DNA from 2 places in the Roseateles sp. P4_D2 genome. Region 2 is predicted to be linked to the other one. Evidence: riboswitches for the same ligand, from Rfam matches in the RefSeq annotation. Region 2 holds a riboswitch; the other holds the start of a gene.
What was found. Region 2 has a riboswitch for cyclic di-GMP ahead of AC1DW0_RS27565 (S8 family serine peptidase). Riboswitches for the same ligand answer to the same signal wherever they lie in the genome.
Positions count from the first base shown of each region.

Region 1 (7,552 bases), on a different contig from region 2:
GCCGCCGCCGGCCGGCATGGCCTGGCTGTAGCTGAAGGACCAGTCCGTGCCGAGCGTGGGTGCGAGCGACTGCCGCATCGCAAGGGCCAGACCCTCCGGGCCCAGCGAGCCCAGGCCCATCAGGATGGCGTGCTGCTGCATGTGGCCGCCGTTGTAGTCGAAGCGGTTTTCGGTGGCCGGATTGAGGCGACCGCGGCCGTTGATGAGGCTTTGCTGGCAGGCCGCCACGCTCTGGTTCTGGCGGCACACGTGGTAGTAGGTGTAGCCGGACTGGAAGTGCAGGAACTTGACGTCCTCGGCGCTGAGCTGGCCCTGGCGGCGCTCGGCCACGAAGGCGGCGTAGACCCATTTGGAGGCGGAGGCGATGGCCATCTCGGTGTGGCGCTCGGGGCCGTTTTCGCCGGCCTTGCCGCCGGCCAGCGGCTGGGTGGCGTTGCCGATCTCCCAATAGAAGGGCTGGGCGGCCACGCAGGCCGCAGACTTCTCGGCCGTCAACCGTGCGGCGCCGGCGCGCTGCAGTGGCGTTGGTTCGGCTTGAGCAATGAGCGGGGCGGCAATCAGCAGGGGGAGCAGGGTGAAGGCGGCGTGGCGCATGGCGATCTCCGTTTGAGGTGGGGCCATGCTGCCCAGCTGTGGCCGCGCAAAGGTTGCCGCGCGGGTTGCAGTGCTTGCAGGGTCTAACGGACGCGCAGGCTTGCAACGGTTTGTCATTGTTTTCCGGCAAGGTGGGGCGCGGGCTTCTCCCTAACATCCCCCTATGAGCCGCATCCTGATCGCCGACGACGAGGCCGAGTTGCGCGGCCTGCTGCAGCGCTACCTGACCGAGCAGGGGCACAGCGTGCGCGCCGTGCCCGATGCCGCCACCGCCGCGCAGCTGCTGGCGCGCGAACGCTTCGACGTGCTGGTGCTGGATTTGATGATGCCGGGCGAGGACGGCCTGTCGCTGTGCCGCCGCTTGCGCGGCCAGGGCGAGACCATCCCCATCCTGATGCTGACGGCGCGCGGTGACCTCGTCGACCGTGTGCTGGGCCTGGAGATGGGCGCCGACGACTACCTGGCCAAGCCCTTCGCCCCGCGTGAGCTGCTGGCGCGCATCCAGGCGATGGTGCGTCGCCAGCAGCAGCTCGGTGCCCACCTCGGCCCTGCGGGCGAGGAAGCGGTGCGCTTCGGTGACTTCACCCTCTATCCCACGCAACGCCGGCTGGAGCGCGCTGGCGCGCCGGTGGAGATCAGCACCGTCGAGTTCCAGCTGCTGCGCGCGCTGGCCAGCCAGCCCAACCGGCCGCTGGGCCGCGAGAAGCTGCTGGCCCTGGCGCATGGCGACGAGCACGGCGTCAGCGACCGCAGCCTGGACGTGCAGGTCATGCGGCTGCGCCGCCTTGTCGAGGCCGACCCGAGCGCCCCGCGCCACATCCAGACGGTGTGGGGCCTGGGCTACGTCTTTATTCCTGAGCCGGGCGCGCGATGAAGTTCGGCCTGTCCACGCTGTTCGGCCGCAACCTGTGGCTCATCGTCTGCCTGATCGTGCTGGGCCAGTTGGTCAATGCGCTGGCCTATGCGCAGTTCGTCGCCCGGCCGCGTTTGCAGCAGTCGGCCGAGGCGACCGCGCGCAGCCTGCAGGCCGTCGCCGAAGGCATGCGCCTGTTGCCCGAGGCCGAGCGCGCCGGCTTCGTGGATCGCTTCAATGCGCGCGCCGGCTCGGGCCAGCAGCAGCGCTTGCTCGACCGGCCGACCTGGGTGGAGCGCGGCTTCCTGGCCGAACTGGCGATGCAACTGGGCCTGGAGCGCGGCGAGCTGCCGTGGCGGCGCGAAGCCAACGGCCTCATCGCGGTGCAACTGCCTGGCGCGCCGGCCTGGCTGGTGCTGCCTGCCGTGCAGCCGGCTCACCATTTCGCGCGCACCTGGCTGATCGCCAGCGGCGTCAGCGCCGTGCTGGCCTTGCTCGGCGCCTGGTTGATCCAGCGCCGCATCAACCGCCCGCTGGCCCGCCTCGTCGACGCGGCCCGGGCGGTCGGTGCCGGCCAGCGCCGCTTGCTGCTGCCCACTGACGGCCCGGCCGAGACCGCGGCGCTGGCGCGCGGCTTCAACGACATGGCCGAGGCCCTGGCGCGCGACGAGGAGGAGCGATTGCTGATGCTGGCCGGTTTGTCGCATGACCTGCGCACGCCGCTGGCAAAGATTCGCCTCGCCAGCGAGTTGCTGCGTGGTTCCTTCGATCGAGCGGGCCAGGGGGACAGGGAACTGCTCGACACGCTGGACCGGAGCCTCCACGGCCTGGACGGGCTGCTGACCCAGTTCCTCGACTACGCGCGCGCCGCCCACCCCGCCGAGCAGGAGCTGCCGGCCGTGGACGTCGAGCTGCGCGAATTCCTGGCCGAGACGCTGGCCCTGGCGCCGGGCCTGCCGCAACCGGTGCTGGCCAATGGGCAGGCAGTGCATCGGCGCGCACGGCCGCAGGCGTTGCGCCGCCTCGTCCTCAACCTCATCGTCAACGCGCAGAACCACGGTGCGCCGCCGATCGAGCTGGCCTGCGGTGAAAACGCCGGTGCCGCCTGGATCGAGGTGCGCGACCGCGGCCCGGGCATCGCGCCGGCCCGGGTCGACGATCTCAAGCGCCCCTTTCAGCGCGGCGACACGGCGCGCGGCGGCAAGCCCGGCTCGGGCCTGGGCCTGGCCATCGTCGAGCGCATCGCGCGCGCCGAAGGCGCCGAGCTCAGGTTGATGCCACGCGATGGTGGCGGCCTCATTGCCCGTGTCAGCTGGTCTGGATCGTGACGAAGCAGTATTCGAGCAGTCGCCAGTGCTGAGTTCAGCTCGCGTTGATCGTCACCGTCACGTTGCCCGTGCTCGTCTGGCCGAGGTTGTCCTTCAGCGTGATGACGAGGTTGGTGCGGCCGGCTACCGGGTTGGCCCAGTTCAGGGCGAGGCCGCTGCTGGTGGCCGAGAAGCTCATGCCGCTGGCGGCGCCGCTGATGCTGATGCTCAGCGAGCTCGCGCCCGGCGCCGAGTAGCCGATGGTGGCGGCGAGAGCCTTGCCGGCCGTGCCGCTCAGGCTGGTGGTCGTCAGCGTGGGGCCGCTGCTGGTCGTCGGCGTGGGGGTGGTCGTCGAGGTCGTGACGCTGGCGCCGCTGAGGCTGCTCAGCAGGGCGCTGACGTTGGGCGTGCCCCAGCCGGTCGGGGTGTCATAGCCGGTCTTGGCGGTGCAGCTCGTGCATGTGCCGTTGCTGCCGCTGGCCACGTCCTTGAAGGCGGCGGCGTACTGCGTCGGCACGGCGCCGATCTGCTGGTAGAGGGCCGCGTGCGGTTGGCCGAGCAGGGCCTTGCTGGCGGCGGCGCGCATCGCGTTGGCCACGGCCAGCAGGCCGGCCCATTGCGGCGTGGCCAGGCTGGTGCCGCCGGCGCTGACCCAGCGCGTCGTCGTCGTGCCCTGTGCAATCAGCGCCACGTACTGGCCGGAGTTGGGGTCGGCGTTGAAGGCGACGTCGGCGACGGCGCGCTTGGCGTAGCCGCCAATGGTGCCGCTCTGGTAGCTGGGCAGGGCCACATAGGCGCTGGTGCCGCCGCCGGTGCCGGTCCAGGTGGTTTCGCTGCGCGCACCGCTGCTGTAGCTCAGCGTGGTGCCGCCGACGGCCACGACGCGGGTTGACACCGAAGGCCAGGACACGGCCGCGCCGTTGTCACCGGTGGCGGCCAGGTAACTCATGCCGGCGGTGGCGAAGGCGCTGTCATAGCTCGACGTCCAGCTGCCCTCGGCGGCGCCGAAGCTCATGGACACCACGCCAGCGCCCATCTTGTTGGCCAGGGCCACGGCCTTGGACAGGCTGCCGACGCCGGCGTCCGGCGCTTCGATGAGGACGAGGCGCGCCAGCGGTGCCGTCGCGTGGGCCCATTGCACGTCCAGCGCAATCTCGGTGGCCCAACCGCTGTCGTAGGCGGGCGCCGTGGCGGTCAGGGCGCCGGCGGTCGTGCTGTAGGCAATGACCAGCTCGCAGCTGGACGCGGAGGCTTTGGCCAGCGGCAGGCTGGCGTTGGCCGCCAGGTTGCGCGAGCTGCAGGCCGGCAGCGCGAACTTGGCGTTGAAGGCGGCCAGCTCGGCGGCGATGTTGGGGTCGTGCTTGGCGTTGACGATGTAGATGGTCTGGCCGGCGCCGAGCTGGGCGGCCTGGGCTGCGGTCAGGCCGGCGGTGCTGGCGGGCAGGGCCGGCTGCGCGTAGGCGGCGCGGATCTGTGCCGGCGTATAGGTCGTCACCGCAGTGGACGTCGCCATCGGGGCGGCTTCGCCTGCACCCGCCGCGAAGGCGCGAGGCCGCATGGCGTCGTCCAGGCGGTCGCGTGTCAGGCCTTGGGTGGCGACACCGGCCAGGGCGTGGCTGCGGTGGGGTGCGGCACCGTTGTCGGGTTCTTCGAGATCGACGGCGGCGGTGTGGAAGCTGGGCTGGGCGACGACATTGGTCGCGGCAGTGCTGCCTTCCTCAAGATCCACGCTCAGGTTGATGACCGAGCTTGCCTCGCTGACCTGGACGGTCGGGCTGTCGCTGCTGCCACCGCCGCAAGCGGTCAGGGCCGCGGCGGTCAGCAGGCTGAAGGTCCAGGAAGTCCAGGAGACAGGGCGGGTACTGCGCATGGCCGGGTTCTCGTACGAAGGAGGGCCACGCCGATCAAGACCTGCCGGTCTTGGTGGCCCCGCTGCCGTGGCGCTTGCGCGCTGTAGGCCGGTGGCTTTGCGTCCCCGCCTTTCGACGGGTTTGCCCTCTGGGTTGTGAAACAGGTTCAGTCTAGGCGCCGGGGTGCCGAGATACGGGGCCCCACAAAGGCGCTGCGTGACTTCTGACTCGGCGGGCAGCGCGAGCTTTCGATGCCGCCAGTCTGCGTTTCGTGAGTTACTGCCCTGTGGTTGCTTTGTGTCACGCAGGACACAAAAGCTCAGGAGGGCTGCGGCGGGTGCAGCGGGATCCAGACCGTGAAGCGCGTGCCGACGCCGGGTTGGGAATCCACTTCGATGCGACCGCCGTGCTTTTGCACGATGGAAAAAGACAGGGACAGGCCCAGGCCCGTCCCTTGGCCGACGGGTTTGGTCGTGAAGAAGGGCTCGAAGATGCGCCGCTTGACCTCCTCGCTCATGCCGCTGCCCGTGTCTGCGATCTCGATGCGAACCCAGCCATCCTCGGCGCGCGTGGTCAGCGTGATCGTGCCCCGCTCCTTGATGGCATGGGCCGCGTTGACGATCAAGTTCATGAAGACCTGGTTGAGCTGTGCGGCGATGCAGTGCACGGGGGGTAGCACGGCATAGTCCTTGCGAACCTCGGCCTTGTACTTGACCTCGTTCATGACGACGTTGAGCGTCGAGTCCAGCCCGGCGTTGAGGTCGGCGTCCTGCCAATCGGCATGGTCGACGCGTGAGAAGTCCTTCAGGTCCTGCACGATCTTCTTGACCCTCGACAGCCCCTCCTCGCTCTCGTCGAGCAACTGGGGCAGGTCCTCCTGCACGAAGCTCAGGTCGACGGCGGCATCCACCCTGTCCAGCTCTTCTCGCACATCGCCAGGCAGCGCGTCGGCCGGCGTCTTCCTCAGCAGCGCGAGCAACGCGAAGACGGGTTGGACATAGCCGCGCAGCGAGCCGAGGTTGGAGCTGACAAAGCCGATCGGGTTGTTGATTTCGTGGGCGACACCGGCGGCGAGCTGGCCGATGGAGGCCATCTTCTCGGCCTGCAGCAGCTGGTTCTGCGCTTCCTCAAGCCGGTTGTTGGTCTGCTTGATGCGCTCGTAGTTGAGCTCCAGCTCACGCTGCACGCGGCGCACCTCCGTGCGGTCCTGCAGCAGCCACCAGGTGCCCGCTGTCGGCTCCTCGGGGTTGGATACGTAGGCAATGATCTGCACCCACAGCGTGTTGCCGGCCAGCGTGCAGACCTCCATCTCGTGCAGCAGCGAGCCGCCCCGCGACAGCACCGGGATGGCGATCTGGCTCAGCGCTTCGAAGTCTTCGTCGCTCTTGAACAGGCGGCGCGTCGGCAGTCCATGGGGCGGGACGTCACCGAGTTCGAACATCTCGATGAACTTCTTGTTGCCGCGCTGGATCTGCTGATTGGACGTCGCGATGATGCCTACCGACGCGTTCTCGAGAAAGGCTTCGAGTTCATGATGGGTGCTCAGCAACTCGGCCGTGCGGTCCGCGATCATGTTCTCGAGTTCGTTGCGATGGCGGCGGAGTTCGTCCTCGGCCTGGCGCCGTCGCGTGATGTCCTGGAGTGTCTCGATGGCGCCGACGACTTCGCCGTGGGCATCGACAAGCGGGGCAGCCGTGAAGTAGAGCCAGCGCCCTTCCCGGCCGAAATTGGGGAAGTAGCCCTCGACCTCGTAGGCGTTGGCGATGTGCGGCGACGGTTGGCAGTGCCGGCCGTACAGGCGCTGGCGCTCCTGCTCGACATTGCCGTCCAGGATCAGGTCGACCAGCAGCGGCCTGGCTTCGGGGTAGAAGGCGCGCCAGGTGTCGTCGCGGCCCAGCATCTCGGAGGCGTCGCGGCCGGTGAGCTGGGCGCAGGAGGCGTTCCAGTGCGTGACGCGGTGAGACTTGTCGATCACGAGCGTGGCCACCGGGTTGTTCTCGAGGATCTGGTAGAGCACGCGGCCGATGTCCAGCAGGCTGGTCTGCACGTGGCGGATGTCGCTGAGGTCCTGCCCGGTCAGCACCGCACAGGGTTGGCCGTCGAGCATGACGCGATGCGCCTTGACTTCCAGCACGCGCAGCGAGCCGCTGCCCGTCAGCGCCTCGATCTCGATCGCGGGCAGCTCGCCTTCCTCGGCCAGCGCCCGCTGGCCATAGCGCCGCAACTCATCGGCGAACTCGGGCGCTGCCCAGCCGTGCGGCGGCATCTGCTGCAGCGCCTCCAGCCCATAGCCCAGCAGGCGTTCCATCGCCGCGTTGGCGAACAGGATGCGGTCCGATCCATGCACCAGGACCGACGCACTGACGGCCTGCAGCGCCAGGCTGAAGTCGACCGTCAGTACGGTCACCACTTCACCTCTTCATCCGGGTCCTCCAGGATGAACGAGCCGTCGCTGCCCCATTTCACATGGGTGATGCCCGGTTCGAGCCGCTCCAGGCGGCGCAGCTCCGCCTCTTGGGCGGTAAGCACGCCCATCTGCTGGCGCACCTGGTCAGCCAGGCGCTGGTTCTCCATCGTCAGCTCGCGGATGCGCAACACCTGGCGCACGGCGCTGAGCAGGTCGAAGTCGGCCCAGGGCTTGGAGATGAAACGGGCGATCTCGGCCTCGTTGATGGCCGCCACCAGCGCGTTCAGGTCGGCATAGCCGGACAGGATGATGCGCCCGCAGTCGGGCTGCACCTGACGCAGCTCGCGCAGGAATTCCACGCCGGTCATGCCCGGCATGCGCTGATCGGAGATGGCCAGCGCGAAAGCGCACTCGCGCGCCCGCGCCAGAGCCACGGCGCCGTCGGTGAAGCTTTCGACGTCATAGCGCGCGCCGCCGGTGTCCTTCAGCCCGTTGCGCAGCAGGCGCTGCAGCGCGCTGAGGATGTGAGGCTCGTCGTCGA
Region 1 is NZ_JBFUIM010000009.1:286,888-294,439, reverse strand. Features, by position in the region: gene AC1DW0_RS18225 (hypothetical protein) at 1-594, opposite strand, end outside; gene AC1DW0_RS18220 (response regulator) at 758-1,468, shown strand; gene AC1DW0_RS18215 (ATP-binding protein) at 1,465-2,775, shown strand; gene AC1DW0_RS18210 (S53 family peptidase) at 2,810-4,624, opposite strand; cyclic di-GMP riboswitch class I at 4,674-4,760, opposite strand; gene AC1DW0_RS18205 (ATP-binding protein) at 4,924-7,011, opposite strand; gene AC1DW0_RS18200 (response regulator) at 7,008-7,552, opposite strand, start outside.
Region 1: linked by a shared signal. The riboswitch ahead of AC1DW0_RS18210 (S53 family peptidase) and the one ahead of AC1DW0_RS27565 (S8 family serine peptidase) in region 2 are both predicted to bind cyclic di-GMP.

Region 2 (7,552 bases):
GTTGTTGATCTCGTGCGCCACCCCGGCGGCGAGCTGCCCGATGGACGCCAGGCTCTGCGATTGCACCAGCTGGGTCTGCAGCTGCTTGCGCTCCGTGATTTCCGCCTGCAGCGCCGCGTTCGCCTGCGTCAGCTGGGTGGTACGCGCGGCCACCGCGGCTTCAAGTTGATCGATCTGCGCGGCAGCCTGCTGCGTGGCCTGCCATTTCGCAGCCAGCGCGTTGGCCAGCTGGCTCACCTCGATGTTGTCGAAGGGCTTCTTCAGGATGAGCAGCCGGCCGCGGGTGTCCAGGCGCTGCAGCACCTCCTCCCATGAGGCGTCGGAGTAGGCGGTGCAGAAGACCACCTGCAGCCTCGGGTCGGCTTGCCAAAGGCGCTCGACCGTCTCCACGCCATCCCACCCGGGCGGCATGCGCATGTCGACGAAGGCCACCGCATAGGGCCGGCCCTGCGCCAGCGCCTCGACCACGCGGGCCAGGCCTTCCTGGCCCTGGTAGGCCGAGTCGAGCTCGAAGGGCTGGGCGGCTGCGGTGATTTCGTCGCCGAACAATGCCGCCTTGGCGGCTTCCAGCGCCGACGCGGCGCCGAGTTCGGGCGCGAGGATCTTGCGGAAGTCCGCATGGATCGTCGGCATGTCGTCGACCAGCAGGACGCGACGGTTCTCGAAGGAGTTCATGCCTGGGTGTCCGTGGCAGCGGTCAGCGGTAGTTCAAGCGTGAAGGTGGCCCCGGTTCCGGGGCCGTCACTGTGGGCAGTCAGCGTACCGCCCATCTCCTGAGCTGCCAATACGCAACTGTGAAGGCCAAAACCGTGGCCGTCCTGCTTGGTCGTGAACCCGTGCGCGAAGATGCGCGTGAGATTCTCCGGCGCGATGCCGCAACCGTTGTCGGCAACAGCCACCTGGAGGCGATCCCCTTCAACCGCCCGTACCCGCACCACGATGCATTGCCCGACGTCGGGCGGCGCCTGCAGCACCGCATGGCGCGCGTTGCCAATCAGGTTCACCAGGATCAGCAGCGTGCGGTGCTTGTCCAGCATCAATGCCGGCACATCCTCGAACTCGCGCTCCACGCGCAGAGGGCCGATGCCGCCGGTATCGATGCGCAGCGCATCCTCGATCAAGTCGGTGATGCGGGTCGATTCGACCATGCTGGACGCGCCGGCGTAGGACTGCTGCGTCGCCACGATTTCCTTGATGTGGCGCACGCTGCGCGTCAGCGCCGCCAGCTCGTCAAGGATCTGCTGGCGCTCCTCGGCCACCGCCACCGAGAGTTGCTTCAGATAGCCTGGCAGCAGCCGCCCGCGCGCGTCGCGGGTGAGGTAGTCGCCCAGGTCCTGCGCATGCGCGTCCAGCAGCGCCACCGCGCGGGCCAGCCCTGCGGCCTCCGAACCGCGGACCTTGCCACTGATCAACTCGGCCGACACATTGACGCTGTTGAGCACATTGCCGACGTTGTGCAGCACGTTGGTGGCGATCTCGGCCATGCCCGACTGGCGCGCGTTCTCCAGCGCCTGCTTCTGCGCCAATTGCTGCTCGCGCGCCTTGCGCACCGCTTCGGCCGCTTCCTCGCGGCGAAAGAAGAAGTGGCCGGTCGTCAGCAGGATCACGATGATCGGCGTGGCCGCGACGACGACGACGATGCCCGACTGCCGGAAGCTGAGGAACAGCAATGTCGCCACCGAGGCGTTGCCCGCGTAGGCGATGCCAAGCCAGCCGAATGCGTCGACGAATGCCCGGACCGACAGCGGCTCGTTGCGCTTGAGCCGTGGCACGGCCGTGGCCATCACGGTGTTCAGCACGAAGTAGGCGAGCGCAAACAGGATCGCGCCCAGCAGGATCAGGCTGTCGCTCTCCAGCTGATGGCTACGCAGTTCGCCCAGTGCCACGTGCAGCACCGTGCCGGCGCTGAACATGGCAATGGCCGCCATCGCGGGGCTGGCGATGCGGCTGGTCCAGCGCTTGGAGGTGCGCCAGGCGCCGACCAGCGCTTCCGCTGCCGACGCCACGGCCGCGGCCTCCGGCCCGTTCAGCAGCAGCAGCAGGAAGATGAAGATCTCGCCAGCGGTGAACGAGTTCGTTGAACGCGGAATCCGCACCGGCACCAGCCCGGCCAGCATCGCCAGCAGCGTGCCGCCCACCACGCGCAACCAGGCATCCGGCGAAAGGCTCACAACGTGGCGCAACGAGTGCGCGAGCACCACCACACCGATGCAGACCACCGCCCACCAATACACCGCCGCCTTGCGGTTGTAGTCCGGCATCAGTGCCTGATGGACGCGCCGAGGCCAGCTCACTCCGGGCTCGGCGCCTGCAGCAACCATCATCGTTCGCCGGTGCGGGCAACTTCGCTGAGCACGACACCCTCGCTGAGCACCACGCCCTCGCTCAGCACGACACCCTCGCTGAGCACCACGCCTTCGCTCAGCACCACGCCTTCGCTGAGGACGACCCCTTCGCTGAGGACCACACCCTCACTGAGGACGACGCCTTCGCTGAGCACCACACCGCTGCCCGATGCCAGCCAGCCGGAAAGCGTCGCGGTGGGGACGAAGACGCCCGTGCGACCCAGCAGCGAACTGCGGCCGACCAGCGAATTCAGCGTGATGACGCCGTCGGTCAGGAAGCGCTGCCCCGTCGGCACGGGAGACGCCGTGATCGTCGACAGCGCCGCGCCGGGGCGGATCTGGACAGTAACGCGCGTCGCGCTGCCGCCCACCCAGAACAGGCCCGGGTCGTACACCGGCTGGTAGCGGGTGAAAAGCGCGCTGCCGCTGTAGAGGTGGCGCCCGCCGGCGAAGATGATGCGACTCCAGGGCACCGACTGACCGCCGATGATCGACACCGGCGCGGGCATCACCTGGCCCGGCGCCAGCAGCGGCGCACCCGCCGCGATGCGGCCGCTGGCGATGACCGTGGCGAGATCGCTGCGCAGCGCACCGGCCAGCCGCACCGCGCCGTCGACGTTCAACAGGCCCGCGCCCTGCTGCAGCAGGTTGGCGCCCGGCAGGGCCTGCGCGGTGTACTGCAGGATCGCCTTCACCAACGGGGGCGTCAGGCCGGGGTTGGCCTGCAACATCAGGGCCACGGTACCGGACACCACCGGCGCAGCGACCGAAGTGCCGCTCAGGTCCATCAGCTCGCGGCCCCGCGGCTGCGCCGTGCCGCCATAGGGCGCCGACAGCGAGGGGAAGTCCGTGGCGAGCGTGCTGCCGGCCGCCATCGGGCCGACGATGCGATTGCCCGGAGCCACCAGGTCCGGCTTGAGCAGGTTGTCGGCGACGCGGCGCCCGTCGGGCAGGAACAGGCCGCCGCGGGTGGGCCCGCGGGAACTGAAATGGTTGACTGCGTCGTCGCTGCGCGAGGCCGTCGCCTGCGTGTTGGCCGACCCCACGGTGATGACCGAGGGCTCGTTGCCCGGCGAGCTGATCGTGCCGTAGCGCTCCTGGCCGGAAGCGTCCGTGCCGTAGTTGCCGGCGGCAACGACCACCACGAGGCCGGCTGCGCTCGCGCCGCGCAGAGCGCCGCACAGCGGGTCGGTCCGATACGACTCGGTCGAATCGGCGGCAAGGCTCACGTTGAGCACGCGGATGTTTTGCTGCTTCGCATGCGCGATGACCCAGTCGATCCCGGCCAGCACATCGCTCAGCTCGCCTTCGCCGCGGCTGTCAAGCACCTTGACGTCGACCAGCGAGGCCTGGGTGGCGATGCCGCTCGACTCGGGCAGACGCGACGTCGAGCGGCCTGCGGCGACGCCCGCGACATGCGTGCCGTGGCCATATGCATCCGCCCCGCCCGCCGCTTGGGGGCGTTCATCGAGCGCCGCGTCGGATCGGTCGACGCCGGGCTGCCAGGCGCGGCCCGCGCCGCCTTGCGTCACCTTCTCAAAGTCGACGGCGCGTGCGACCCGCGAGCGCTGGCCATCGGTGAACGCGGTGTGGTTCCCAGCGATGCCCGAATCCAGCACGGCGATGGCGACGCCCGAGCCGTCCAGGCCCCGCGCCGCGCCGATCGTGGCGGCACGCACGTCGGCTGCGCCGGTGGAGGCCTCGGTCAGGCTGAACGTGCGGGCCGCGCGCCGGTTCGGCGAGATGCTCTGCACGTCCGGCCGCGCAGCGAGCGCGTCAACCTTGTCAACGGGCAAGGTCACGAAAAGCGCCGGCACCGACTGGTAGCGCCAGTAGACGGTGCCTCCCGCCGCCACGACCGCGCGGCGGAGCTCGACCAGCTCGGCGTCCCGCCCGTCGCTGACGACCAGGGTGTGCACGTAGCGGCGACCAGCCAGTTCCTGTTGCCAGCGCTGGCGAGGCGCAGCGGCCGAATCGACGGCCTGGCGCAGATCGGCGGCAATCTTGTCGCGCGGCGCTGCTTGCGCCAGTGCAGGCCACAGCAATGCAGCCAGCGTCAGCAGCAGCGCAAGCGCCGCGTGCAGGCGCCACTCGATCAGAACTACGAATCGAAGAGGGAGCGTGGTGGACTTCATGGACAGCTTTCGTTGTTGCGCTGATTCCTACGCACACGCCCGGTCGGGCGTCGCGCCGCATCCCGGCGACGGAAGAGCTGCCATGTCGACGGCGACCTGCCGGCGGCTTGTCCTTGGCAACCCCGCTGTCGTAACCCGCCAGGCGGGCCTTAGACCGGAAGCTTTGCGACCCCGGCTTTCGCTCGGGTGTGCCTTTGTCATCAGTGAAAAAAATGTATCTGAAATCGCGGCGTAACGCCGTGAACAAGTGGCGCTTCCAGTACCGTCTGGCCACCGTTACACATCGACGATCCGGCCATGAATGCAGCACCGTCCAAATAGGAAGGCATGCGCCGATCGACGCAAGCCATGTCAGGGTGCCCAGGCCTCAGTCTTGCGCTGCAGCAGCTGACGCTGGCGGCGGCCGTAGTACCAGACCGACGAGGAACTGGCGCGCGATATCAACAACCATCTAGCCCGTGGGCACCTGCCGCATGGGCCGCAAGGACGACCCCGGTGCGGTGGTCGACTCACGGCTGCGCGTGCGCGGCGTGCGCGGCGTGCGCGGCGTGAGCGGGCTGCGCATCGCGGATGCGAGCGTGATGCCGACGATCAAGAGCGGGAACACGAATTCGCCGACGTTGATGGCTGCGGAGAAGTTGGCTGGGTGGCTGGCAGCGTGAGCCGCGCCTCGTCGGCGTGCCCCGCTACAGCGCACCGGGGCTGGCGGACTAACGCCCCCCGTTGCCGGTAGCCAGCACCGTCCCCGCCTCACCTTCGATCCAGGCCGTCTTGCTGTCCACGGTCTGGATGCGCCACAGGTCGCGGTCTGCTTGTGTGGGCTGTCTGACCCACGTCTTGCCGCCATCCGTGGTGGCAACAACCATGCCTCCACGGCCCACCGCCCATCCGTTGTTGGCATCGGCGAACGCAATGTCAGCGAACTGCCCGATGACGCCCATCACCTCGGTCCAGGTGGCGCCAGCGTCGTCCGAACGGTACAAGCCGAAGGTTTGCGCGGACCACCAGGTCTTGGCATCGCTCGCGATGACTTTGCTGCGCGTGTTGAACGGCGATTCAACGTTGGGCGCGAGAACCGTCCAGGTCTGGCCATCGTCCACCGTACTTGCCAGCAACGTGCCAGGTCCATAGATGACGATCTGTCGCCCGTCTCCGAAGAACAGCCCACCTACGCTCACCGTCTGCGGCGGTGACAGGGTCATCCACGTCTGGCCGCCATCGCGGGTAAACACCAGCCCGCGCCGATCGGTCGGCTCGCCCCAGCCACGGTTGGCGTCGACGAAGTCGAATCGCACCAGGCCCCCATGAACTAGCTGGCCATCACGCCATGTGGCGCCGCCATCCGGCGTCTTGTACAGGCGGCCGTCGCTCTGCAGCATCCAGCCGATCTTGTCGTCGACGAAGCGCAGCGCCGTGTTGGTGGCCGTGGAGGGCAGGCCTGTGCTCGGCTTGGTCGTCCAGGTTCGCCCGCCATCGCTCGTCTGGCGCAGTTGGCCCGTCGCATCCAGACCAAGGCCGCGCTTGGCGTCAAGGAAGGCGAGTTTCATGGAGTACCCGCCAAACCAGGGCGACGAGGGAAGGTAGTTGGGCAGTGGAGCGGCATCGACCGCGATCGTCCAGTTGCGTCCTCCGTCGGTCGACAGGAAGGCGCGCCCGGTGCTGTCCTGCATGCTGAAGACGTTGCCATCGACCTGACGAAGGCGCTTGAAGGCCGCATAGGTGGGTTTGCTGAGGCCCTCCACCGATGCGGAGGACCATGTTTGCCCTCCGTCACCGCTCCAGGCCAGACCGCGTTCTGCGTACTCGCCTCCCAATTCGGATGGCCGCCAGATAAAGGGGCCCTGTGACGGCACCAGCACCGTCGTGCCGACGGCCAGGGCTCCCTCGCCGGTGGCGCCCAGCGCAGGCAGCCGCACGGTGCTCCAGTGCGTTCCGCCGTCGTTGCTGGAGATCAGCGTCCGATTGTCGAGGCTGGCCAGCAGCACCTGGTCCGCTGCGCTCGCCCGGATGATGCTCAGCCTGTTGCCCACCGGCATCGCGGCGCCATCAAGGGTGCTCGGGTCGACGCGGCGCCAGCTGTCACCGCCGTCAAAGCTCAGGAGGAGCGTATAGGTTGTTACCCAGCTCACCGTGGCCGGGTCGAACGTCGACAACACCCATCCGGCAGCCACGGTCTGGTCGTCGACCAGGTTGAAGAACGCGCTACCGCCATTGCCATGAGCCAACAGGTCGAGCACGACCGTGCTGGTCCGTCCGAAGTCCGTGGAGCGTCTCAACTCGGCACCGGAGAAACCCCAGAACGTCCCGCGCGATGAAATGTCGCTGAGAAAAAAATCGTGCCGCGCCCAGGTTGCGCCCCCATCGGTCGTGTGCAGGCCCGTGGTGCCGACGATAGCGATCTGATCGTCGACCGCCACCAGCCGACTGCCAAAGCCGGCTCGCAGCGCAAGGGGCACGGGGGCCGTGCGGCTCCATGTCTCCCCACCATCGGTCGTGCGGAGCAACGTGGGCTCGTCACCCATGACCCAGCCGTGCTTCGCCGAAGCGAAACTGACGGCCCTCAGCGCTTTCGTGGAACCGCTGGCCTCAGTCGACCAGGTGACGCCGCCATCCGTGCTCCGGGACAGCTCGCCATGCTCTCCCGTCACGAACAGCGAGGTCTTGGATGCAAAGAAGCTGTCGGTGTGCACATTGCCATGCGGTAACGGCTGCTGCCAGCACCAGCCGCCATCGCCTGTCTTGGAGCATTGCAGGCCCCTGACGTTGTTCAGGTTGGTGATGCTGACGCGGACGACCTCCGTCTTTGAGGCGCCTGCAGCGTTGCTCACTGTGAGCTTGACGTCGTAATCGCCACCCTTGGCGTACTGATGCTTCGGACTGGTCTCGGTGCTGGTCTTGCCGTCACCGAAATCCCAACCAAAGCTGAGGCCCGGCGTCGAGGGCGCGCTGCTGCCAAACTGGAGCTCACTGGTCGACTCGGCCGTCGCCGGTGCCGTGACGCTGAGGGTATCTGGCAAAGGGGTCGGCGGTGTGGGAGGCTCGCCGCCGCTCCCACCACCGCCGCCACATGCG
Region 2 is NZ_JBFUIM010000020.1:17,539-25,090, reverse strand. Features, by position in the region: gene AC1DW0_RS27575 (ATP-binding protein) at 1-675, opposite strand, end outside; gene AC1DW0_RS27570 (sensor histidine kinase) at 672-2,261, opposite strand; gene AC1DW0_RS27565 (S8 family serine peptidase) at 2,321-4,480, opposite strand; cyclic di-GMP riboswitch class I at 4,593-4,683, opposite strand; partial or broken gene AC1DW0_RS27560 (GMC oxidoreductase) at 4,936-5,142, shown strand; gene AC1DW0_RS27555 (YCF48-related protein) at 5,191-7,552, opposite strand, start outside.